Regions from separate parts of the Thiomonas arsenitoxydans genome, predicted to be linked through region 1. Evidence: predicted binding sites of a transcription regulator. Region 1 holds the regulator's gene; each other region holds the start of a gene.
The links. Region 1 encodes LexA, which represses DNA repair genes until DNA is damaged. Its sites were predicted from a motif close to ACTGTATNNNNATACAGT; they were not measured.

Region 2: a site for LexA is predicted at 2,773-2,790, ahead of imuA (translesion DNA synthesis-associated protein ImuA). Genes of this name have one in related genera too.
Region 3: a site for LexA is predicted at 3,453-3,470, ahead of THI_RS03560 (Y-family DNA polymerase). Genes of this name have one in related genera too.
Region 4: a site for LexA is predicted at 2,228-2,245, ahead of recA (recombinase RecA). Genes of this name have one in related genera too.

What each region holds. Positions count from the first base shown of each region.
Region 1 covers NC_014145.1:1,543,808-1,549,453, reverse strand. The annotation lists gene THI_RS07140 (homoserine kinase) at 1-435, shown strand, start outside; gene THI_RS07135 (BPSS1780 family membrane protein) at 514-1,302, shown strand; gene THI_RS07130 (asparaginase) at 1,561-2,523, opposite strand; gene lexA (transcriptional repressor LexA) at 2,723-3,442, shown strand; gene THI_RS07120 (DedA family protein) at 3,494-4,138, opposite strand; gene mutL (DNA mismatch repair endonuclease MutL) at 4,375-5,646, shown strand, end outside.
Region 2 covers NC_014145.1:941,689-947,334, forward strand. The annotation lists gene THI_RS04260 (error-prone DNA polymerase) at 1-646, opposite strand, end outside; gene THI_RS04265 (Y-family DNA polymerase) at 654-1,994, opposite strand; gene imuA (translesion DNA synthesis-associated protein ImuA) at 1,951-2,718, opposite strand; gene THI_RS04275 (SOS response-associated peptidase) at 2,903-3,592, shown strand; gene THI_RS18745 (hypothetical protein) at 3,675-4,274, opposite strand; partial or broken gene THI_RS19250 (peroxiredoxin) at 4,753-4,854, shown strand; gene THI_RS04280 (NAD(P)-dependent oxidoreductase) at 4,878-5,646, opposite strand, start outside.
Region 3 covers NC_014145.1:768,634-774,279, forward strand. The annotation lists gene THI_RS03540 (AlkA N-terminal domain-containing protein) at 1-1,348, shown strand, start outside; gene THI_RS03545 (methylated-DNA--[protein]-cysteine S-methyltransferase) at 1,345-1,806, shown strand; gene THI_RS03550 (DMT family transporter) at 1,846-2,718, shown strand; gene THI_RS18040 (hypothetical protein) at 2,890-3,390, shown strand; gene THI_RS03560 (Y-family DNA polymerase) at 3,505-4,752, shown strand; gene THI_RS03565 (LysR family transcriptional regulator) at 4,760-5,646, opposite strand, start outside.
Region 4 covers NC_014145.1:1,031,673-1,037,318, reverse strand. The annotation lists gene THI_RS04725 (DUF2889 domain-containing protein) at 1-583, opposite strand, end outside; gene recX (recombination regulator RecX) at 645-1,109, opposite strand; gene recA (recombinase RecA) at 1,120-2,181, opposite strand; gene THI_RS04710 (OmpW/AlkL family protein) at 2,321-3,049, opposite strand; gene THI_RS04705 (SGNH/GDSL hydrolase family protein) at 3,088-4,266, opposite strand; gene THI_RS19260 (hypothetical protein) at 4,286-4,513, shown strand; gene THI_RS04700 (L-threonylcarbamoyladenylate synthase) at 4,634-5,638, opposite strand; gene THI_RS04695 (5-(carboxyamino)imidazole ribonucleotide synthase) at 5,640-5,646, opposite strand, start outside.

The sequences.
Region 1 (5,646 bases):
CTTGCGCACCAGACTGAGGTCGCCGCATCGCCCGCTTATGCCGCGCTGCCGCGCAGCGCGGTTCACGCCGATCTGTTTCGCGACAACGTGCTGTTCGAGGGGGATACGCTCTCCGGCGTGTTCGACTTTTACTTCGCCGGGGTCGATACCTGGTTGTTCGATCTGGCCGTGGCGCTCAACGACTGGTGCATTCACCTGCAGACAGGCGAGTTTGACGCGGTCCGCTTTGACGCCTTGCTGAACGCCTACCTCGCCGTACGCTCCATGAGCGATGCCGAACACCGCTTGCTGCCCGACGCCCTGCGCGCGGCCGCGCTGCGTTTTTGGACCTCGCGTCTGGCCGACTATCACCTGCCGCGCGACGCCCACTTGCTCACCCCGCACGACCCCATCCACTTCGAGCGCGTGCTGCGTCAGCGCATCGCGTCAGCCTGAGCCCGGGCCTGCCGATACCATGTCGGCTCCCTTCTTGGGCTCTCTTCTTCGGCTCTTCACCTTTCATCGTCTTTCGCCATGCAACTGCGTACCGTCTCTGCCCGCGAGGGCCTGCTCTGGGTGCAAAGCGGCTTTCGCCGTCTGGCGCTGCAGCCCTGGGCGGCGCTGTTGATGATCGTGGCCTATATCGTCGTCACCGGATTCGTCTCGGCGCTGCCCATCATCGGCCTGGTGTTTCCGCTGTTCGTGGTGCAGTTCGGCACCCTGGGCTTCATGCAAGCCAGCCGCCAGGTCGCGCAAAAACAGCCGCTTTGGCCCACGGTGCTGCTCACCGGTTTTCGCAGCGGCCCGCAGGCGCTGCGCAGCATGGTGATGCTGGGCGTGCTCTACACCCTCGCCGTCATTCTGGTGCTCGGAGTCGGCAGCCTGTTCGACGGCGGCGCCATGCTGCGCCTGCTGCTGCTCGGTGACAAACCGCCGGCCAGCGCCATCGCCGACGGCAGCCTGCGCCTGGGCGCCATAGCCGCCACTCTGGCGTATATCCCCGTCTCGCTCGCCTTCTGGCTCGCCCCGCCGCTGGTGGCCTGGCACGCCATGCCGCCGATCAAGGCGCTGTTTTTCAGCTTCGTACTGTGCGTGCGCAACATCAAGGCGTTTGCGCTCTATGCGGTGCAATGGTTGCTGCTCTTTCTCAGCCTGCCCACGCTCATCATGCTCGTCGCCAGCCTGCTTGGCGCCAGTGAAACCCTGGCCGCCATGCTCAGCATGCCCGTGGCAATCGCCATTTTTCTGGCCTACATCTTGTCGTTCTATTCCAGCTATGAATCGCTGGTCGGCGAAACCCAGGCCAGCACTCTTGCGCAGTAATGTCGGTGACAACCGCACACCTGACTACAGGGCGTTTTGCCCTATTTTGCCTCTCATGCGCTCACGCACGAGGACGCCCGCTGTAGGTATCCAAACCCGGTGCGGCGCAACCTTACCTTGGTCGATCAACCCTAAGTTCTCTGCAAAGCGGCTGAATCGAATAGGGTGAGGAATCGCCCCCCCGCTCTTTCGCCCCACCGGCCCAAGCTTTCTGCCCCCGGTGGGGATCAATTGGCCCCGCCGAGAGAACATCCGGGTTCAGCGCTCTGCTTGGTTCTGGGCGGCCAGTTCCAGCAGCAGCCGCACCCGCAGCTTCACCGCATTGAGGCCATCATCGGCGCCGCCGCGTACCGGGCCGACGCGTGACGCCACCCTCACCCGCACGCCCTGCTGTTCGGCCCAGCGCAGCGCGGCTTCGAGTTCGCGGTGCACCGTGCCGCCCCCGGTGCCGGCCACGACCAGTCCGCCCAATCGGGGCTGAAGCGCCGTGCTCGAAATCAGGCAGCACACCAGTGCACTATCGCTGCCCGCCGCATTGGTAAGCAACTCCACCCGCGGCCACTCGCTCGCAGCAGGTAGGGGAAACGGCGCCCCTGCCTCCGGCACGGGTTGTCGCCAAAGCCGCAAGGCCTCACCGTCAACCTCACCCAGCGGGCCGCGCTCGCCGGATGAAAACGCTTCCACCGCGTGCGTATTCGCCTTGGTCACGTCGCGAGCGGCATGCACCACGCCGTGCAACACACAGACCACGCCCAGCCCCCGCGCTGCCGGATGCACGGCCACCCGCACGGCATCGAGCAGGTTCTGCGGGCCGTCGGCGTTCAGCGCGGTGGCTGGACGCATGGCAGCAGTCAGGATCACCGGCTTGTCGGTATCCAGCACCAAACGCAGGAAGTAGGCGGTTTCTTCCAGCGTGTCGGTGCCGTGGGTGATGACGCAGGCCTGAATTTGCGGCTGCGCCAGCCAGTAGGCCACGCGTTCGGCCAACTGCGTCCAGACCGCGAAGGTCATGTCCTTACTGTCGAGGTTGGCCACCTGCTCGGTGTGGATTTGCGCCAGGCGACCGAGTGCCGGCACGCTTTGTAGCAGCGCGTCGACCCCCAAAACCCCGGCGGTATAACCCGGCAGACTGGGGTCGCCCGTCGCGGCGCCCGCGATCGTGCCCCCTGTTCCCAACACCACAATCTGCGGCAAGGCCGCGCGAGAAAAAGAATCGGTCATGTGTGAATCTCTTTGCAGAAAGACTGTTTTGATTTACAGTGCTGTGAAAATCATCAAGCTGGAAGCCTGATCAGGGCGTCTTCATGGCCAAAAGATGACATGGCTCGCATGGCGAACTCGTCCATCAGCCTTGCCCATCGGTCTCGCCCATCAAACTGACTTATTGTGCAACTGCCGGAGCCCACGCATGCGCCGTCTCATCTCGAAACTCACCCCTCGTCAGCAGGAAATTCTCGATCTCATCACCGCCTCCGTGCGCGAACTGGGCTACCCGCCCACCCGGGCCGAAATCGCCGCAAAGCTGGGATTCCGCTCGGCCAATGCGGCAGAAGATCATTTGCAGGCGCTCGCCCGTAAGGGCGTGATCGAGCTGACGCCCGGAGCGTCGCGCGGCATTCGCATCACCGAATCGCAGCGCGCCTCGCCGTCGACGACAACGTCCGGGAAAACCTCCGGCGCCATGGGGGGGCGTGCGAGTGGCTTGCGCGCGGATCTCTCCCATGGGCTGCAGCTCGCGCTGCCTGGCGCCGAGCAGCTCTGCCTGCCGCTGGTCGGTCGCGTCGCTGCGGGGCATCCCATCCTCGCGCAAGAGCATATCGAGCAGACGCTCAACGTCGATCCCGGCGCCTTCTCGGTGCGCCCTGACTATCTGCTCAAGGTTCGCGGCATGAGCATGCGCGATGCCGGCATTCTCGACGGCGACATGCTGGCCGTCAAAAGCAGCCAGACGGCGCAAAGCGGACAGATCGTGGTGGCCCGCATCGGCGATGAGGTCACGGTCAAGCGCCTGCGCCTGCAGGCCGATCACATCGAGCTTCTACCGGCCAACCCCGAGTTCGCCCCCATCCGCGTCGATGCCAGCCAGCCCTTCGCCATTGAGGGACTCGCCGTCGGCCTGCTGCGCGGCTCGCTGCAATGAAGTTCACAGCGCGCACAACCAGCAGGTAAGCGTTTGCGTCAGTGCGCCGCTTCAGACCGCCGACACCTGCCGACGTGATTTCCACCAACCCCACACCGCGGGTAGCAGCGACAGCACGATGATGGCAATGGTCATGACACCCAAATTGTGTTTGATCCACGGAATGTTGCCGAACAGATAACCCGCCATGACCAGCAGCCCCGTCCAGAGTGTGGCGCCAAGCATGTTGTAGGCCAGAAACTTGCCATACGACATCTCGGCCACGCCCGCCACAAACGGGGCGAAGGTCCGAATGAAGGGCATGAACCGTGCTGCCACGATGGTGATGCCGCCATATTTTTCGTAAAAGGCGTGCGCCTTTTCAAAGGCGCGGCGGTTGAACCAGCGTGAGTCCGGCCACGAAAAAACCTTATGGCCGATGGCCTTGCCGATCTGGTAATTGAGGCTGTCGCCCAGCACGGCGCCTAGCCAGAGCACGGCGATCACCCCCGGCAGGCTGAGCGCCCCGGTGGCCGCAAACGCGCCCACCACGAACAACATCGAGTCGCCCGGCAGAAACGGCATGATCACCAGCCCGGTTTCGACGAACACAATGCCGAAGAGCAGCCCGTACACCCAGGGGCCATACGCCGCGATGAACTGCGCCAGATGCACGTCGAAGTGCAGAATGAGGTCGATAAGAGCGTGGGGATCCATGCGGTTTGGGCTGAAAGCCGGAAGAGAGCCTATGAAAGGCCGAAGACGCAGATGCTGCGCCAGAAAACTGAGCCGGGGCTGAGCGCCACCGAGCGCTATGGGCCTACGCACAGCCTGAAAAGTATACTGAGCTGACTTGTCGTTTCTCCTCTCGTTGATCCGTCTCCAAGCCCCTCAACGAGGGGACGGCCGCCGCCACGCTGCGGCCTCGCCACCCTTTCCGTATCCCTGCCTTGCTGCAACCCCAACGCCCGATTCGTCCGCTGCCGGACGTGCTCATCAGCCAGATTGCCGCCGGCGAAGTTATCGAACGCCCGGCTTCGGCCCTGCGCGAACTGCTCGACAACGCCATCGATTCGGGCGCCAGCGCTCTCACCGTGCGCCTCGAACAAGGCGGGCTGGGCAGCGTGCAGGTCGAAGATGATGGTTGCGGCATTCCGGCCGAAGAGTTGCCCCTGGCACTGCTGCGCCACGCCACCAGCAAAATCGCCGATCTCGACGAATTGCACCACGCCGCGCATCTCGGCTTCCGCGGCGAGGCGCTCGCGGCCATGGCTGCCGTGGCCGAAATCGAGATCATCAGCCGCCGCGCCGGGGCCGATGGGGCGCGCATTCACGCCAGCGCAGGTCAGGTCGCCGCGGTGCAACCCACAGCGGCGCAACAGGGCACCCGCGTGACCTTGCGTCAGTTGTTTTTCAACCTGCCGGCGCGCCGCAAATTTCTCAAATCGCCGCAGACGGAATACGCCTGGTGCGCCGACGTGTTCAAGCGCACCGCCATCGCCCATCCCCAGATCGCCCTGCGGCTTTGGCATGACGGGCAACTCAAGCTGCAATTCGAGCGCGACCCTTCGCCGCACGGGCTCGATCGTCTCGCCGCCGTGCTGGGAGAGGCCTTCAGCGCGCACGCCCTGCCCGTCTCCGCCCAGATCGGTCCGCTTGCCGTACGCGGGCTGATCTGCAAACCCACCGCGGCGCGCGCCCGTGCCGATGTGCAGCACATCATTGTCAACAACCGCTGGGTGCGCGACCGCACCGTGGCCCACGGCGTGCGCGCCGCATACGCCGACGTGCTGCACGGCGCCTTGCAGCCGCAGTACGCCCTGCTGCTCGATCTGCCGTCTGAGCTGGTCGATGTGAATGTGCACCCGGCCAAGTCGGAAGTCCGGTTCCGCGACAGCTCCGCCGTGCATCAGGCCGTGCGTCATGCCGTCGAGCAGGTGCTGGCCCGGGCGGGCGGTGAGGCGTCTTCCTCGCATCCCTCCGCACCGCCCGCCGCGTGGGAACAGCCGCCTTCCGCTCTGCCCACGACTGCCGCGCTTGCCTTCGGCGTGGCGAGGCCGAGCCCTAGCCCGATCCCCTGGGACGCGCTCTCGCGCGCTTATGCCCCCTTGGCAACGGCGGACGCTGCGCCCTTGCAGGCACAGGACAGCGCCGCGCCGCGCCCCTATGCGCAAGCCACCGACCTAGCCGCCGCGCAGCCTGACGACTTTCCCCTCGGCTTCGCC
Region 2 (5,646 bases), 600 kb from region 1:
CCAGCCGAATGGCGGTGAGCGTGTCCTGCAAGGGCTTCCTCGAGCGGCGGTGCATGTGCACGTCGCCTGCGGCCACCAGCGGAATGGCCGTGGCCTCGGCCAGGTCCTGCAGCCGCTCCAGCCAGCGCTCATCATCCAGACGCCGGTGCAACTCCACCGCCAGCCATACCCGGCCCGTGAACCGGGCCAGCAGCCAGGCACCCAGCTCCAGCAGTTGCTCATCGGTAGCCTGCCGCGAAGGCACCGCTAGCACCACGCAATCGGCCAGCGCCTCACCGGTGATACTTTGCCTATCCAGCCGGTAGCTCCCTTTGGGCGAAGCCCGTCGCAGTCGGGTGATGAACTCACAGAGGTTGCCGTAACCGTTCAGATTGCAGGCCAGCACGACCAGGGTGAAGGGCGGTGTTCTTGTCTTCTCATCACCTTCCACCGCGAACTGCGCCCCGACCAGCAAGGGCAGGCCCGCCGCCTTGGCCGCCCCATGCGCCCGGACGATGCCGGCCAGGGAGCATTCGTCGGTGACAGCCAGCCCTGCATAGTGCAGCTCTTGGGCACGCTCGACCAGCTCCTCCGGATGGCTGGCCCCGGTGAGGAAGGAGAAGTTGGAGCGGCAATGCAGCTCGACATAGTCAGGCAGGGGGTCCATGCCGGCCTCACGCGAACACGCCGTGCAGAAACCAGGCGGCGTCCTCGCCGGCCACCCGGGTCTGGAACACCCAGAGTACGCCGGCATGCGCGCTGAGCGCCACCCAGTAGTCGCGCGCCACCTGGCGGCTTTCGGCGGTGCCGCCAGCCAGCTCCACCCGGTGCCACCAGCCGCCTTCGAGCCGGTGGGGGCCGAGCAAGAGCTGCAACTCCCCCTGGTAGAGCGGCCGGTTGCCCCGCACCGCCAGGCGCAAAGGCTCCGGAAGCAGAAAGGTGGGTTGGGGCAGCCCCTCGCTGCGCACTGTGGCGCTCACCGGCCGGGCGCTCACTGGCCGGGCGCGCACCGGTGCAGACGCCGGCACCCACTGCTGGGCCCATTCCGGGCGGGCATCCTCCCGCAGAACGGGCCGGACCACCCGCTGGGCGCCCAGGCGGGCGGCAAGGCGTTCCAGCACCCGGTTCAGCGCGTCGCGGTCTTCCGCGGCATCGGGTAGCAGCGACGCCGTGGGCGGACGGTAATCGCAGACACTGTCCACTTCCAGTATCAGGGTCTCCACCGGCGCCGCCAGTTGCACCCGTGCCAGCTGCTCGGCCAGCAGCCGCGAGAGATGCGCCATGTCGCGCATCGGCTGGGCGGTGCGGATGACCAGCGCGTCGCCTTCCTCCCCCGGTTGGGGCCGCAGGCCGTCATGCTGCCAGCGCAGGGTGAAGGCGGTGACCCCGGCGTTACGCGCCACCAGCCAGCCCTGCAACTGCAGCAGCAGGCGCTTGGCGGCATAGACCAGCGCCATGGCGTTCTCCACCCGGGCCATCAGGTCCAGCCGGGCACAAAAGGTCTGCGGCAGGGTGACCCAGGAGAAGACGGGACTGCGCAGCCCATAGGCTTGGTCCAGCGCTTCGACCATGGCGGGACCGAAGCGCCGGGTCAATCCGCCGCGGGGCAGGGCGCGCAGCTCACCCAGGGTGCGGCAGCCCAGTTGAGCCAGGGTGTCGGCGTGCGGCGCCGTGACGGTCAGGACGGTGAGCGGCAAGGCGTTCAGACGCTCGGCCAGTGGGCTGGTATCAACTTCCTCCCTCTGGGCCCGTGCCAGCGCCAAAGCTCCTAGCGCCGTGGCAGCCCAGGCCACCGACACCACGCCCAGGGCCGGGCTGTCAACCCGCACTTGCGCGGCCAGTTCCCCCGCACCGCCGAACAGCCGCAGACTGGCCTGCACCTCCATCAGCACCGCCTCATCGAGCCGGGTGACCCGGGGCGTGAACTGCAGCGCCCAGAGGGCCAGACCATGCTGGGCGGCGGCCAAGGACTCAGTGCCGCAGGGGTTCGGCAGACACAGGGCGCACCACAGCATGGCGGGCTCCGGCGGGCAGGGCAATACAACGACTGGGCAGCCGGGTTCGCCGGCTCAGCACCGCCTCCAGCGAGGACGGCACCGACGGCAGGATGAGGGTCTGGTCGTGCAACGGGCCGCGACGTTTGAGCACCTGCACCCGCAGGGTCCAGTCCGGGCCGGCCTGGGCGAGCAGGCGCAAGCTGGCCGGGGACGATTCGCTGCGCGCGCCTTCAGGCCGCAAGGCAATGCACAGGGTGCGGCCGCCCTGCAGGCGGCTTTGCAGCCGCCGCAGTGGTTCCGCCCGGGCCTGCGGTAGCCAGGCGAGGACCGCACCGGCCGTGTCGGCCTGCACCAACTGCTCGGTGACCCACAGACGCTGTGCCGGGGTCTCGGTCTGCACCCAGATGAGCTGCCGGGCCTGCAAGCCCAGCGCCTGCAGCCCGGGCAGGAAAGGGGGCTTGGGCGGGCCGACGAGCACCACGTTGCCGCCATCCGCCGTCACCTGCCGCAGCGCCTGACCCAGCAGGCGCCATTCCAGCAGAGAAGGCTGTGGGCTGAGTACCTCGGTGAGACTGCCGCAGGGCCAGCCGCCGCCGGGCAACTCGGCGTCGAGCGCCGCCCAGCCGCTGGACACGACCGCCCCCGTCGGGACGGCGAGGTCATCGCCGCGCCACACCGAGGCGGCCACGGCGGGCGGCAGGTCGGCAAGCCTTGAGGAGGACACAAGGGCAGGAGAGGGCATGGCAGGCAGTCCGGGAAGGCGCTGGAGAGCGCGGGAAGGCAAGCCTACACAAAAACTGGATAAAAAAACAGTCTTTCAATTCTCAGGGGAATGCGCGACCCTGTGTCTGCTGTCGCCTGTCTTCTGTCCCCGTCCCCTGTTCTCTATCCCTTCTCACCGACCCCAACCCGCCAACGGAGCTCCCATGTGTGGCCGCTATGTCCTCAAAAGCTCCCCGCAGCGTTTGCGGGAGGTCTTCGGTATCGAAGGGCCGGATACGGCGCACAGCGAGGAATGGCGGCCACGCTACAACCTGGCGCCGATGCAAAAGGCGCCCATCGTTCGCCTGCTAGAGGGCCGGCGTCATCTGGATTTGCTGCAGTGGGGGCTTATTCCTTCCTGGGCGCAGGACCCGGCCCTGGGCAACCGGCTCATCAATGCGCGCAGTGAAACGGCGGCGGAGAAGCCTGCCTTCCGGGCGGCCTTCAGGAGCCGACGCTGCATTGTGCCGGCCGATGGGTTTTACGAGTGGCAGCAGCAGCCTTCGGGGAAGCAACCGTTCTACATCCATCGCCCGGACGGGCAACAGCTGGCCATGGCCGGGCTGTGGGAGCACTGGATGCCGCCCGGCGCCACCGAGCCCCTGCTGACCTTCACCATTCTGACCACCGAGGCGAACGACGTGATGCGGCCGTTGCATGACCGGATGCCGGTCGTGCTCCATGAGGAAGATGTTGCGCGATGGTTGGACCCGACAGCGAAGGCGGCTGACCTGCAGGCGCTGATGCGGCCGCTGGGCGACAGTGCGTTGGACGCCTATCCGGTTGGCAAGGCAGTCGGCAATGTGCGGAATGACGGTCCCGCGTTACTTGAATCAATCGATGGGACGCATTGAGGCGTAACCGCACCGCCATGAACGTGAACGAAATGGCGGGCGGGGATGCCAGTCAGCGTTTGAGAAAATTCATAACGTGGGTTTATTTATTGGATAGTAATTTGATGCCATAGTGGGTAAAACTGCTCTGGAGAGAATCCGTGCGTCCGAGGTCATGAAAGATTCGCTCAGCTGCGTCAACCAGTGCCAGACGCTGAAGTGGGGTTAAACGGCAAATTTTGTTGACAAGCGGCGCAAAAGGCGTTGACTCGTAATCATCTACTTCAATGCCATAATTTTCCAGAATCAGTGAGGGGAGCGCATCAATCTGTTGAATAGAAAGTGGCCCGCCAATTATACAATTCATCAGAGTCAACAGTTCACTTTCCGTGAATTTATCGCTCAGTTCACTATATGTGGAAGAAACAAGCCATTCGAGTCTTCCAATTCCAAAAAGCGCCACCTCGGCCTCTGTAAGAAATTTGTTTTTAGCGTGAGCGTCTACGTACGGCCGTGCCAAAGGACGATAACTTTCAATTACTGAAGAATATATGGAATCGTCGTTGGGAAGCCGACCTAAAATCATGTTATTTGTATGCTCCTCTGATTGAGTGGAAACTTTCAATTTTCGGGCATCTTTTATATCTGAAACGGTATTTTCCATGGTGGTATTCAATGAATTTGTTGCGTTGATGGTTGCCATCCAGCTGGAAGTGCTCCATTGCTGATGGGATTTCGCATCCGTTCGAACCGAGGAACTTGCGGTCTGATTTGCGGGCAGACGGCGTGCTCTTCTGGTTCAATTAAATTGCGAGGTGTTGAGGCAAACTGCTGATTTGTAAATCGTCTAGGTCATTGAGGCATCTCCTGCTGTTGGGGATGTCATGTCTAGAAATGCGGTTTACTTAAACATTGCAGTCTTAACCTTAAATTCGCGGCTTTACCTTAAAAGTGCGGGGTGCGGTGTCATACGAGACCGCGGCGACGAATCTATGGGTGTTGCGAGTAGCGACAGTGGTCTGTCTGTGGGCGCGGAAACGGCCAAAAGCGAAGCCTCTTGTCAGAGCTCGCGTGCTTTTTGTCCGCTTGGTGCGGGGAAAGCGGTGGCCGGGTCCGCCTAGATAGCAATCTCCTCCCACCTTTGCGCCATCGTGCGCATCGCTAATGCGGGTTCATTTGCTCCTCTGCGGAAAGGCCGTGACTTCACCGCAGTTCTGCGTCTGCTCGGCGTGCTGCAATTGCCCGCCAAGCATGGCGTGGCCACCCCGATTAACCGGCACCCGAGCAGCGCAGATGGGCGGCAGGTTCAGCGCAGCCCGCCCGCCTCGGCGCTGACCAGTTCAATGCCAGTCCAGTCAAGTGCCTGACGGCCTTTGGCCAAGCTGGCGAGCAGTCGCTCGTGCAACAAATCCGCCAGCGGCATGGGCAAAGTGACCTGTTCAGCCACGTCGCGCACCAGGCGCACGTCCTTCATGCCCAGCTCCAGCTTGAACCCAGCGGGCTCATACGCCCGTTTGGCCAGGATTTGAGAGTAGTTTTGATATATCGGGCAGGCAAAAATGGTTTGTCCCAAAAAGCTGGCCAGGGCGCTGCGGTCAATACCGCTTTTTTCGACCAAAGCCAGCGCTTCGGCCATCGCTTCGACGGCGGACAGAATCAGAAAATTGCCGCTGAGCTTGACCACATTGGCCGACCCCGGGTCCTCCCCGAAATCATGGATGCCTTGCCCGAGCGCGTCCAGCACCGGCTTGGCCCGCACCTTCGCTTGCGACGAACCCGATTGCACTATCCACAGCTTCTTGGCCGCCGCTGCTTCCGGACGCCCGAAGACCGGGGCGCTGAGGAACAGGCTGCCCCGCTGGGCATGCTCGGCCGCCAGCTTGCGCGACGTCTCCGGCGAAACCGTGCTCATCGAGATGTGCAGGCCGCCCTGTCCCAGGGTATCTGCAACGCCATTCGGACCGAGGGTGACCGCTTCGAGGGCCGCATCATTGGCCACCATGGTGACGGCGATGCCCCCGGGGGAGACTGCTTGTGCTGCAGAGGCGGTAACCCTTGCGCCCGCTGCGGCCAAG
Region 3 (5,646 bases), 780 kb from region 1:
GGTGTGTGCGGTGCGCACGCCGCTCAAGCGCAACTGCAGCTTCTATCCCAGCGCGGCGGCGGCCGAGCAGGCGGGCTATCGGCCTTGTCTGCGTTGCCGTCCCGAACTGGCGCCGGGGCACGGCGTGCTCGACCTCTCGGGCCAGTTGGCCCGCGCTGCCGCTGCGCTGATCGACCAGGGGCTGACCGATCCCGCCGGATTGAGCGCCGTGGCCCGGCGCGTGGGCATCACGCCGCGACATTTGCGGCGCATCTTCGAGGCGGAGTTCGGCGTCTCGCCCGTGGCGTATGCGCAGACGCAGCGGCTGCTGCTGGCCAAGGGCCTGCTCACGGACACAACGCTGCCGATGGCGGCGGTGGCCGACGCGGCAGGCTTTGGCAGCGTGCGGCGGTTCAACCATCTGTTTCGCACCCGCTATGGGTTGACGCCGCTGGGCTTGCGGCGCACGGGCGGGGCCTGCGGGCAGGAAGACCGGCTCACCGTGTCGCTCGCCTACCGGCCCCCCTACGCCTGGAGGCAGATGGTCGATTTTCTCGCGCGTCGCGCGGTGGACGGTGTGGAGCGCGTCACCGCCGATCGCTACGGCCGCGCGGTGGCGTTCGCCGCCGAGCCGGGTGCGCCGCCGGTCACCGGCTGGATCGCGGTGAACCATGACCCTGAGCGCCACAGCCTGCGCCTCACCCTGCCGCCGCGGCTGGCGCGGCACATCGGCCGCATCGTGGGCGGTGTGCGGCGCTTGTTCGACCTCGATGCCCGCCCCGATCTGATCGACGCCCATCTGCCCGAGTTTGCCGCCGAGGCGCCCGGCCTGCGCATTCCCGGCGCCTTCGACGGGTTCGAGATCGCCATGCGCGCCGTGGTCGGCCAGCAGATCGGCCTGCCGCAGGCGCGCGTCATTCTTGGCCGCTTGGCGCAGCGTCACGGCACCTCCGTGCCCGATGCGCCCGACGGTCTGCGCCGCACCTTGCCCGACGCGGCCACGCTCGCCGCCTGCACCCCCGAGGCGCTGCGCGCCTGCGGCCTGACCGGCGCCCGCGCCCTCAGCCTGCACGCGCTGGCGCTGGCCGTGGCCGAGGGACGCGTGGCGCTGCAGCCGCTCGCCCCGGTCGAGCCCACGCTTGCGGCGCTGCAGGCCCTGCCCGGCATCGGCGACTGGACGGCGCAGGTGATTGCGCTGCGCGGTCTGGGCTGGCCGAATGCCTTTCCCGCCGGCGATCTGGTGTTGCGCAAACAACTCGGCCTGGCCCGTCCGGCCGACATGCTGGCCCATGCCGCGCGCTGGGCGCCGTGGCGGGGCTATGCCGCGGTGCATCTGTGGCGCCGCGCGACTGAAGGAGAAACACCGTGAAAGCCGTCTTGGTCATGGACAGCCCGCTGGGCGCGTTGCAACTCACCGCCGAGGAAGACGGGCTCACTGCCCTGAGTTTTCTCGACGACGCAAAGCCCCCAACCGCCGACGACACACCTTTGCTGCAGCGCGCCCGCGAGCAACTTCAAGCCTATTTCAGCGGCGACGCCATCACCTTCGATCTGCCCTTGCGGCCCCAGGGCACGCCGTTCCAGCAGACGGTCTGGCGGGCGCTGCAGACCGTACCCTACGGACAGACGATCAGCTATGCGCTGCTCGCGCAGCGGCTGGGCCTGCCCGCCAGCCATGCGCGCGCCGTGGGTGCGGCAGTGGGGCGCAACCCGCTGCTCATCATCGTGCCCTGCCACCGCATCATCGGCCATGACGGCCGCTTGACCGGCTACGCTGCCGGCCTGCCGCGCAAGCAGGCGCTGCTCGATCTCGAACGCGCCGCCTGAGCATGACGACCAGCGCTGCGCATCATCCGTATCACACCCATGCCTTTCATCGAACTGTTTGTGCTCGCCGCCATCTGGGGCGCTTCTTTTCTCTTTCTGCGCATCGCCGTGCCCGAGTTCGGGCCGCTGCCGCTCATCGCGCTGCGCGTGGGCATTGCCTCGTTGGTGCTGCTGCCGGTGCTGCGAACCGCCGCGGCGCGCGCCCAGTTTCGCCACAAACTCTGGCCGCTGCTGGTCGTCGGGGTGACCAACTCCGCGTTGCCGTTCACCTTGTTCGCCGTGGGCGCGCTGCACTTGGGCGCGGGCTTCGAGGCCATACTGAATGCCACCACCCCGCTGTGGGCGGCGGTGCTGGGGGCGACGCTGTTCGGCGCGCCGATCGGCCGGGCGCAGATCGTGGGACTGGGCGTCGGCCTGCTCGGCGTGGTCGTGCTGGTGGGCGATCAGCCCGGCCTCTCGCAGGGCGCTGCGCCCTGGGCGGTGGCTGCGGTGTTGCTGGCGCCTGTGTCCTATGGCTTTGCCGTGCATTACGCCCGCCGCCATCTGGCCGGGGTCGATCCGGCGCTCACCGCGTTCGGCAGCCAGCTCACGGCCACGGTGCTGCTGGCGCTACCTGCGGCCTTGACCTGGCCCGCGCACGCGGTGCAGGGCGACATCTGGGCCGCCGTGGTGGCGCTGGGCGTGCTGTGCACCGGGCTGGCTTATGTGCTGTATTTCCGCCTCGTGGCGCAGGTCGGCGCGGCCTACGCTGCCTCGGTCACTTTTCTCATTCCGGTGTTCGGCATGCTCTGGGGCGCGCTGTTTCTGCAGGAAGCCGTCACCAGCGCCATGCTGGCGGGCTGCGCGATCATCCTGGCGGGCACCGCGCTGGCGAGCGGACAGTGGAAGCGGCTGGTGGGCCTGCGGGCGTAGGCCGTCCATCCCCGGCGGTTTGAGGCCGTGCAGGCGCTTTGAACGACGGCCTGTGCGGGCGACCTTCAGCTTCGCTTCAGGAACTCCGATCGCTGGAAAAGAACGAAAAAATCGCCGCGGCGATATCCATGCGCTGCGGCGTTGGGTTCAGTTTGAGAAAGGAGTTCGATCATGAAGATTCAATCCAAAATCTTGGTCGCAGCGCTGGCGATGACCCTGCCCGCGCTGGCCTTGGCGGCGCAGCCGCTTGCGGTGCGTTACGACGGGCATGACATGCCCATGCACCAGACGGTGGAGGTCATGCACACGGCCGCAGGCCCGGTGCAGGTCAAGACCTGGACTTGGCAAAGCCCGCAGGGCCATGCGCGGGTGGTGATCGAGCAAAGCTCGGGTGCGGCCGCCCCTGCCTGGGCGCTGCGGCAGATGCACACGCAGTTTGGGCCGATGCAGCGGCTGATCGAGCGGGTGGACGCGCAGATGAATGCGCAGATGAATGCGGTGTTCGGGCCGATGTCCACCCTGCGTGTGCTGTTGCCGCAGTCGCCGTGGTTGATGCCGCCGGTGCTGCCCACGATGGTGCTGTTGACGCCGCTGCAAATCCCGCAAGCGCAACCGCCACAGCAGCACCCGGCGGCTCCGGCCGCGCATCCGGCGCAGCGCTGGCAGGCGTAAAACCCCCGCGCGGCAGGGCCACTTGCAGCGGGCCACTTGCCAGCGTCATGACAGCATGAAATACTGTGCGTAAAAACAGTATTTCGGCGCGCCGTGCAAGCGGCGCGGGCTGCCATGACACTGCGTTGCCTGCTGGTCGATTTCAATTCCTACTTCGCCTCGGTGGAGCAGCAGCTTTGCCCTGAGTTGCGCGGGCGGCCGGTGGGCGTGGTGCCGATGCTGGCCGACACCACCTGCTGCATCGCTGCCAGCTACGAGGCCAAGGCGTTTGGTGTGAAGACGGGCACGCAGGTGGCCGAGGCGCGCCGGCTGTGTCCGGGCATCGTATTCGTGGTGGCGCGGCATGCCGAGTATGTGCAGATTCACCACCGCGCCGTGGCGGTGGTGGACACCATCGCGCCGGTGGAGCAGGCGCTGTCCATCGACGAAATGGCCTGCAGCCTGCCCATGGGCTGGACCAGCCGCGAGCGCGCCACGCAACTGGCGCTGCGCCTCAAGACCGCGCTGCGCGAGGCCTTGGGCGAGTGCCTGCGTGTCTCGGTGGGCATCGCCCCCAATGTGTTTCTCGCCAAGCAGGCGTCCAATCTGCAAAAGCCCGATGGTCTGGTGGTGCTCGACTCCACCGACCTGCCCGGCCCGCTGCTGCGCATGCAGCTCACCGATCTCACCGGCATCAATGTGCGCATGCTCGCGCGGCTGCAGGCGCAGGGCATCCACAGCGTGGAGCATCTCTGGCGGGCGCGGCGCGAGCAACTTCGCGTGGTGTGGGGCGGCATGGCGGGCGAGGCGTTTTACGACCGGCTGCACGGGCTAGCGTCTGGTGTGCAGGCCGCCAATCCGCGGCGTTCGCTCGGCCATTCGCATGTGCTGCCGCCGGAGATGCGCAGCGCCGAGGGCGCGCTGGCCGTGCTCGACCGCCTCACGCAGAAAGCCGCGATGCGCCTGCGCCGCGAGCACCTGCTGGCCGGCGCCATGACGGTGATGCTCAAGCTCACCCGTCGGCACGGCGAGCGTCTGCGTCCCGAGCGCGGCGCCCGCTTCGCGCCGACGGCCGACACCCGCGCCCTGCTGCACACCCTGCGCGAGTTGTGGCCCGGCATGGTTCCTGCGGGCTGGGCGCCGATGAAGGTGGCCATGCTGCTGCACGATCTGCGCCAGCCCGGGCAGACCAGCGCCAGCCTGTTTGAGGGCGATGTGCCCGGCTCGGCTGCGGAGCAGGCCGCGCTGTGGAGCGCGGTCGATGCCCTCAACGTGCGCTACGGCCGCCACACCATCTATTGCGGCAGCGGCCATCAGGGGCGGGAGGAAGCCCCCATGCGCATCGCGTTCAACCACATCCCCGATCTCGAAACGGAGGGGTAAATCGTGATCAGATCGCTTGCTGAACCTCTTTCGCCGGATGGCCCAGCAGGTTGACATGGGATTTCAGAAATTCGAGAAAAGTCGCGGCCACCACGGAGACGCGCTTTTCTTTCGATCTGACCAGGTACCAAGAGCGTCGAATAGGAAAACCTTCAACGTCGAGGACGCAAACCTGATGGTTCAAATGATCCTCGCCGATCGTACTGTCCGAGAGGATGGCAAGGCCAAGGCCGCCGGCCACCGCTTGTTTGATGGCCTCGTTGCTCCCCAATTCCATGCGAATGTTCGGGCGCACGCCATGCTCTTCGAAGAGTCGCTCCATCGTCAAACGCGTTCCAGAGCCCCGCTCTCGAACGAGAAAGTGCTCTTGTGCCAGTTCGGCAAAACGAACGGTACGCCCCAACGTCGTCAGCCGGTGTGACGAGGGCGCCAAGACGACGAGCGAGTTTTCGAGAAAAGGCTCGCACTCGATGTTCATCCCATCGGGCGGGACGCCCATGACGTAAATGTCGTCTTGGTTGCGTGCAAGGCGCTCAAGCAGACGATCTCGGTTGATCACTTCCAGCGCAATGTCGATGCCGGGATATTGCGCGCAGAAGGGGCCGAGCAAGCGGGGCATGAAGTATTTGGTCGTGGTGACCGAAGCGATTCGGAGTCGACCTTTTTTCACCCCCTTCATGTCGGCAATGGTTTGCTCAAACCGGCCCCACGTTTCCAGCCAGTCGCCACAGGTGGCGTAGAGGTGCTCTCCGGCCTCGGTGAGAAAGACTTTCTTGCCGATTTGCTCCAGCAGGGCAAGACCAATTTCATCGCTGAGCAAACGAATCTGCTTCGAGACCGTGGGTTGTGTCACATGAAGTTCTTCAGCGGCCCTCGAAAAGCTCCGCAGCCGTG
Region 4 (5,646 bases), 510 kb from region 1:
CGTGGCAGCGGTTGAGCTGAAAAGGCATACCGGCGGCACGCTCCGTGTCTAAACGCCCCCTGGGTCGGCTCGCCGACCCGCCCCCCGAGGGGATCAAGAAAGCTTGGGGCGGCCCTGCGCTTTCTTGAGGCTCCGGCAAGGTAATCGTCGCTAGCCCGGCCAGCCCTTGAATGGCTGCGGTCGGCAGCACTTGCGTCAATTCGGTGAGATGGGTGCAGCCCAGCACGCCGCCCAGGCGCTCGCGCACAGCGGAACGAAATCCGCGCAGCAGATTGAGGCCGATCAGCCGCCGGTAGGCGTCATCGTGATCGCCGCAGGTGTCGTAAGGGCTGAACAGAGTGTGCGAGCGGGCATCGACGATGTCGAGCGCGTCGTCGATGGTGACGATGAGCAACATGTCATGCACCGGAATGCCCGCCGGTCGGGTGCGTTCGGACAGGGTGAGATCGCGCGTTTTCACGTCCCGCAATTCGGCCTGCAGATCCCACAAGCCATCCTCTCGCGCATAGACCTCGATACTGAGACTGCGGCGGTGAACCAGACGGCGATTGGGCGAAGACGGGGCGGCAGGAGTGTCGCGCATGGTGGATCAATTTTTGATGAAGCGCAAGAATCAGTGTAGCAGCCTGCTGCGGCGCAGCAAGTCAGTCGACGTCTTCCGTGCCCTCGCCGCGCAAAACCGCGCGGACGGCGTCCCCGCTGAAGCCACGTTGAGTCAAAAACCGAGCCTGTTTGGCCCGCTCGGCAGCGTCTTGCGGAAGCGCCTGGAATTTTCGCGCCCAAGCGGCATGGGCGCGAGTCAGTTCGCTGTCTTTCAGGGACTGACGCAGATTTGCCGTAGCATCGGACGACAGACCGTGCGCGTCGAGTTCTTGTGCGATGCGCAAATTGCCGTAACGCTGCTGTCGCCGATGAATGAGCGACTGAGCAAAACGCTCACTGCTGAGCAAACCCGCCTGCTCCAGACTGGCTAGCAGGGCATCGATCTCTTCGGGCGCCTCGCAATAGCGCAGCAGTTTGCGCCGCAGTTCCAACGGGCTGTGCTCCCGTTGCGAGAGATAGCGCACGGCCCGCGCACGCAAAGAAGGCTGGGCGCGAGGCAAACTCATGGCAACGGACTCAGTCTTGCTCTTCCTCGGACATATCGGCCGTCATCAGCGCATTGGCCTCAGGCACGCCGAGGCTGGCGCGGACCTTGTTTTCGATCTCGCGGGCGATGTCGGGGTTGGACTTGAGAAACTCGCGCGCGTTGTCCTTGCCCTGGCCGATTTTCTCGCCGTTGTAGGCATACCAAGAGCCGGACTTCTCCACCAGTTTGGCCAGCACCCCCAGGTCAACGATTTCGCCTTCGCGCGAAATACCTTCGCCATAGAGGATGTCGAACTCCGCCTGTTTGAACGGCGGCGCCACCTTGTTCTTCACCACCTTGACGCGGGTTTCGGAGCCGACGACTTCTTCGCCCTTCTTGATGGCGCCGATGCGGCGGATGTCCAGGCGCACAGAGGAGTAGAACTTGAGCGCGTTGCCGCCGGTCGTCGTTTCGGGATTGCCGAACATCACGCCGATTTTCATGCGGATCTGGTTGATGAAAATGACCAGGCAGTTGGTGCGCTTGATGTTGGCGGTGAGCTTGCGTAGCGCCTGGCTCATCAGCCGGGCCTGCAGACCCGGCAGCGAATCGCCCATCTCGCCCTCGATTTCGGCTTTGGGCGTGAGCGCAGCCACCGAGTCGATCACGATCATGTCCACCGAACCGGAGCGCACCAGCGCGTCGACGATTTCAAGCGCCTGCTCGCCGGTATCGGGCTGGGAAATCAGCAAATCAGGTAGTTGCACTCCGAGTTTGGAGGCGTATTGCACGTCGAGCGCATGCTCGGCATCGATGAAGGCGCAAGTGCCGCCGAGCTTCTGCATTTCGGCAATGACCTGCAGGGTGAGCGTGGTCTTGCCCGAGGACTCTGGCCCGTAGATTTCCACCACCCGGCCACGCGGCAGCCCGCCTACGCCCAGGGCGATGTCCAGGCCCAGCGAGCCGGTGGACACCACCTGAATGTCGCGTTGCGCCTCGCCATCATCCATGCGCATGATGGTGCCCTTGCCGAACTGCTTTTCGATCTGCGACAGCGCGGCGGCAAGCGCCTTGGCTTTTTCTGGATTCACTGCGGATTTCCCTTGTTCCATGGCATGGTCCTCAAGTCTAAATAGCACTGCGCCGCAATGTAGCACAGCTGTATATAAAGACAGATTTTTTCTGCTTGCGGTATCCAAAAAAAGAGGGCCGAAGCCCCCTCTTTCCACAACTTGCAGCGTGAGCAAGCTTTTAAAAACTATAGCCCACTGCCAGGGTGTAGATGATGGGATGGAAGTTGATATGCGTCTTCGCCTGCGAGGTGATGACCGAAGGGTTGACGGGTGAATAGGACGTGGAAGTCAGATTGCTCTGCACGTCTGCCACGGCCACGGTACCCACCACCGACCACTTGGAATTGAAGCGGTAGATCAGGCCGACGTGCGCCGCCGCCCCCCAGGAATCCGAGAGGTTGATCTTTGTCGGGCCTTGCGCGCCGGTCAGCGGCGGCAAGGCCTTGGTATTGGTGAACTTGGTGTAGTTCAGACCCACGCCGACAAAGGGATCCCACTTGGCATAGTCGCCGAAGAAGTGATAGTTGATGAATGCCGTCGGAGAGTAGACATCCACATCCGTCACGCCCGCCCCCCGCAGCGCGCCCCAGCCCGAACCTGCGGCATCGGTGCGTACCCGCGGCGGGTAGCCCAGCACCAGTTCGAAGCTGAACGGCCCCGGCAGGTCGCGCACATACACCAGCCCCAGCGTGGTGGCATCGCCCACATCCAGATTGAGATTGGGTGGCGTGTTGTACCCGCTCAGGTTGGCCGATTTGGAATGGTTCTGCAAATAAGCCAGTCCAACAAACACAGTGTTTTGCGGCCCGGCATCGTCAGCCATGGCGGCAGGTGCAAACACCGCCCCGGCCATCAGCCCCGCAGCCATCAAGGCAGCACGCAGAACATTGAATCGCGATTGACGCATCATGAATCCTCCTCAATAGTGATATGAGTGCTGCGGTGTTATTGTGTCCAACCAAAACTCTTCATCGACTGCAGGGTCGTACTGGCAATAATTTTGTAGCCAGCGGGTGTGGGATGAACGGTATCGGCGAACAGCCAAGTGTCGAGATTGGCCGTGCTTGCACCCGCTGCCGTATCAGGCGTGTTCACATTGCAGAGCAGAGAGCTCGTGGTGGCCGGGTTACACCACGGCGTCGTCACATTAGTGAAGCCAAACTGCGACGGGTTGGCAATTTCCTGATTGAGCAGGCTATAGCCATCAAGCACCTTGACAGGCTGCCCTTGCAAATCATTGAGCAGGCGTTGGTTAAACACTTGCACCAGATTCGACAACAGGTAGCAGGGTGTCGTCGTGACCGTGTTGTCGCACACATAACCGGCTGGCGGAGCTTGCGGAGGCGTCGCGCCGGTGTAGGGCAAACCGCGGCCAAACGGCGTCTGCGATGAATCCGGCAAGGTGTAGACCATCACATACTTCGCTCCCTTGCTTGTGATCAGGCTGACTTGGGCGGCCAGTTCGTCCGCCGCTTGAGCCACGGTCGCCTGCGCGACAGCAACCGCCTGCGAGGTTGCATCGTGCTGCGCAGTGGCCTGAATGGCCGCAATCTGCGCTTGTGTCAGGCTGGGGTTTTGCTGCAGGGCGCTCGTGACGGCCTGTGTGACGGCCTGAGTCACGGTGGCACTCACCGTTCCCAACGCCGTAAAAACATCGTTATTGCCGGCCAGCACCGTCACCAACTGATTGCTATTGAAACTGCCGCCGAACTGCGTGAGGTAGTTTTGCACTTGCGTCGTCACCGGCAGCGTCAGTGCGCCGCCGCTGTGGCCGATGCCATTGGGGTTGCTCACCATCGAGCCGCCCTGTGCAAAATTGGTGCAGTTAGCTTGTCCAGATGAAACGGGGGCGCTGAATGCGCAGAACGCCGGGGTTGCAGTCGGGCCGGCTGCCCCGAGGTACATCACACCGGCTTTCGTGCCGTAACCAATCACGTTGGGTGTCAAGCCAAGATTCAGGTTGGAGGCTAAAACACCGGTCCAGTTCCCAGTTGCATCTCCATTGACGGTGAACTGACCGCCCGCAGGATAGGGCAGCCCCTTGAACTGCACAGTTGCCCCGTAGGTGCTGACCGCTGCCAGGGTGTAGGCCCCGTCGTCCGACAAGCTGTCGCCAAATGCCACAACCTGTTTGAAGCCCCCGGTGGGCGCCGTGCTCGGCGCCATGCTGGCCGCATTCACACTGGCCACGGAAGCCAGCGTCGGCGCGGATGGATTTCCGCCGCCACCGCCGCAACCTGCCAAGCCCAAGGCACTGGCCAGGGCCAGCGCAATCCAGACACGATTCCGCATGAACATCTCCTCAAACATTGTTGTATGCCTGCTGGCCTGCAGGCGGGCGGGTCAAAAAAAGAACGACCGTTCGCTTTAGCGTAGCCGAAGGAAAATGGCGTCGCAAGAGTGGTACTGCGCATTTGCCACAGGTTTGCCGATTTGCAACAAAAGGATACATGTTCGCCTTTTGTGGCGAACCACCCGCTCTTGCAGGACGTCAGCGACCCGAGCCATGCACTGCGCGCGTCAGCCGGTCGCGCAGCGCCAGCCACGCAGGCGATGGCGGCAAGACTTCAACGCAAATCTCCTCGAGCCCTGCCGCATCTAGTCTGCGTAAAACAGCGTAAAGCTGTTGCGCATAGGCAGCAGGATCGGCAGGCAGCGTGACCCATGAGGGATGGGGCGCGAGTGGCTGCGGCGGGAATGCCAGCACCCCGATGCGCCGCCCCGCGCTCGTGCCAATCTCCCAGCGTGCATTGATTTGCTCGCGTGAACACCACTGCAGCGGTGTGCGCGGGGCGTAATGCGCCGGCAGCACGCCCGCCACACGCGGGGCAGATTCTGCCGGGCGCAGCAAGTCGGCCTCGGCCACGCCCAGGGTTTGCGCGATGTCAGCCGCCTGCAACTGCCCCGGGCGCAGGATGCGCGGCGGTTGCGCGGTGCAATCGACGATGGTGCTCTCGATGCCCACGGCGCAGGCGCCGCCGTCGAGCACCAGCAGGTCGTCGCCGAGTTCTGCATGCACATGCGCCGCCGTGGTGGGGCTGATGCGGCCGAAGCGGTTGGCCGACGGCGCCGCCAACCCGCCCTGCCCGCCTTTGAAAATCGCCAGCACGGCCTGGGCGACGGGATGGGAGGGGCAGCGCAGACCGATGGTGTTCTGTCCACCGGCGCAGGCGTCGGCCACGCCGGGTTTGCGCGGCAGAATCAAGGTGAGCGGCCCGGGCCAGAAGGCGGCGGCAAGTTTGCGCGCGGTTTCAGGCACTTCGGACGCCCAATGCCCCAGATCGGCGGCGCGGTGGATATGCACGATCACGGGGTGGTCGGCAGGCCGCCCCTTCGCGGCATAGATTCTGGCGACGGCCTGCACGTTCTCGGCGTCGGCGGCCAGGCCGTAAACGGTTTCAGTCGGCAGACCGACCAGTTCGCCCGCCTCCAGACGCCGCACGGCCTCGATGATCTCGCGCGGACGCACTTGGGCGTCGGTGTTCACCTCGCTCACCTCAGAAC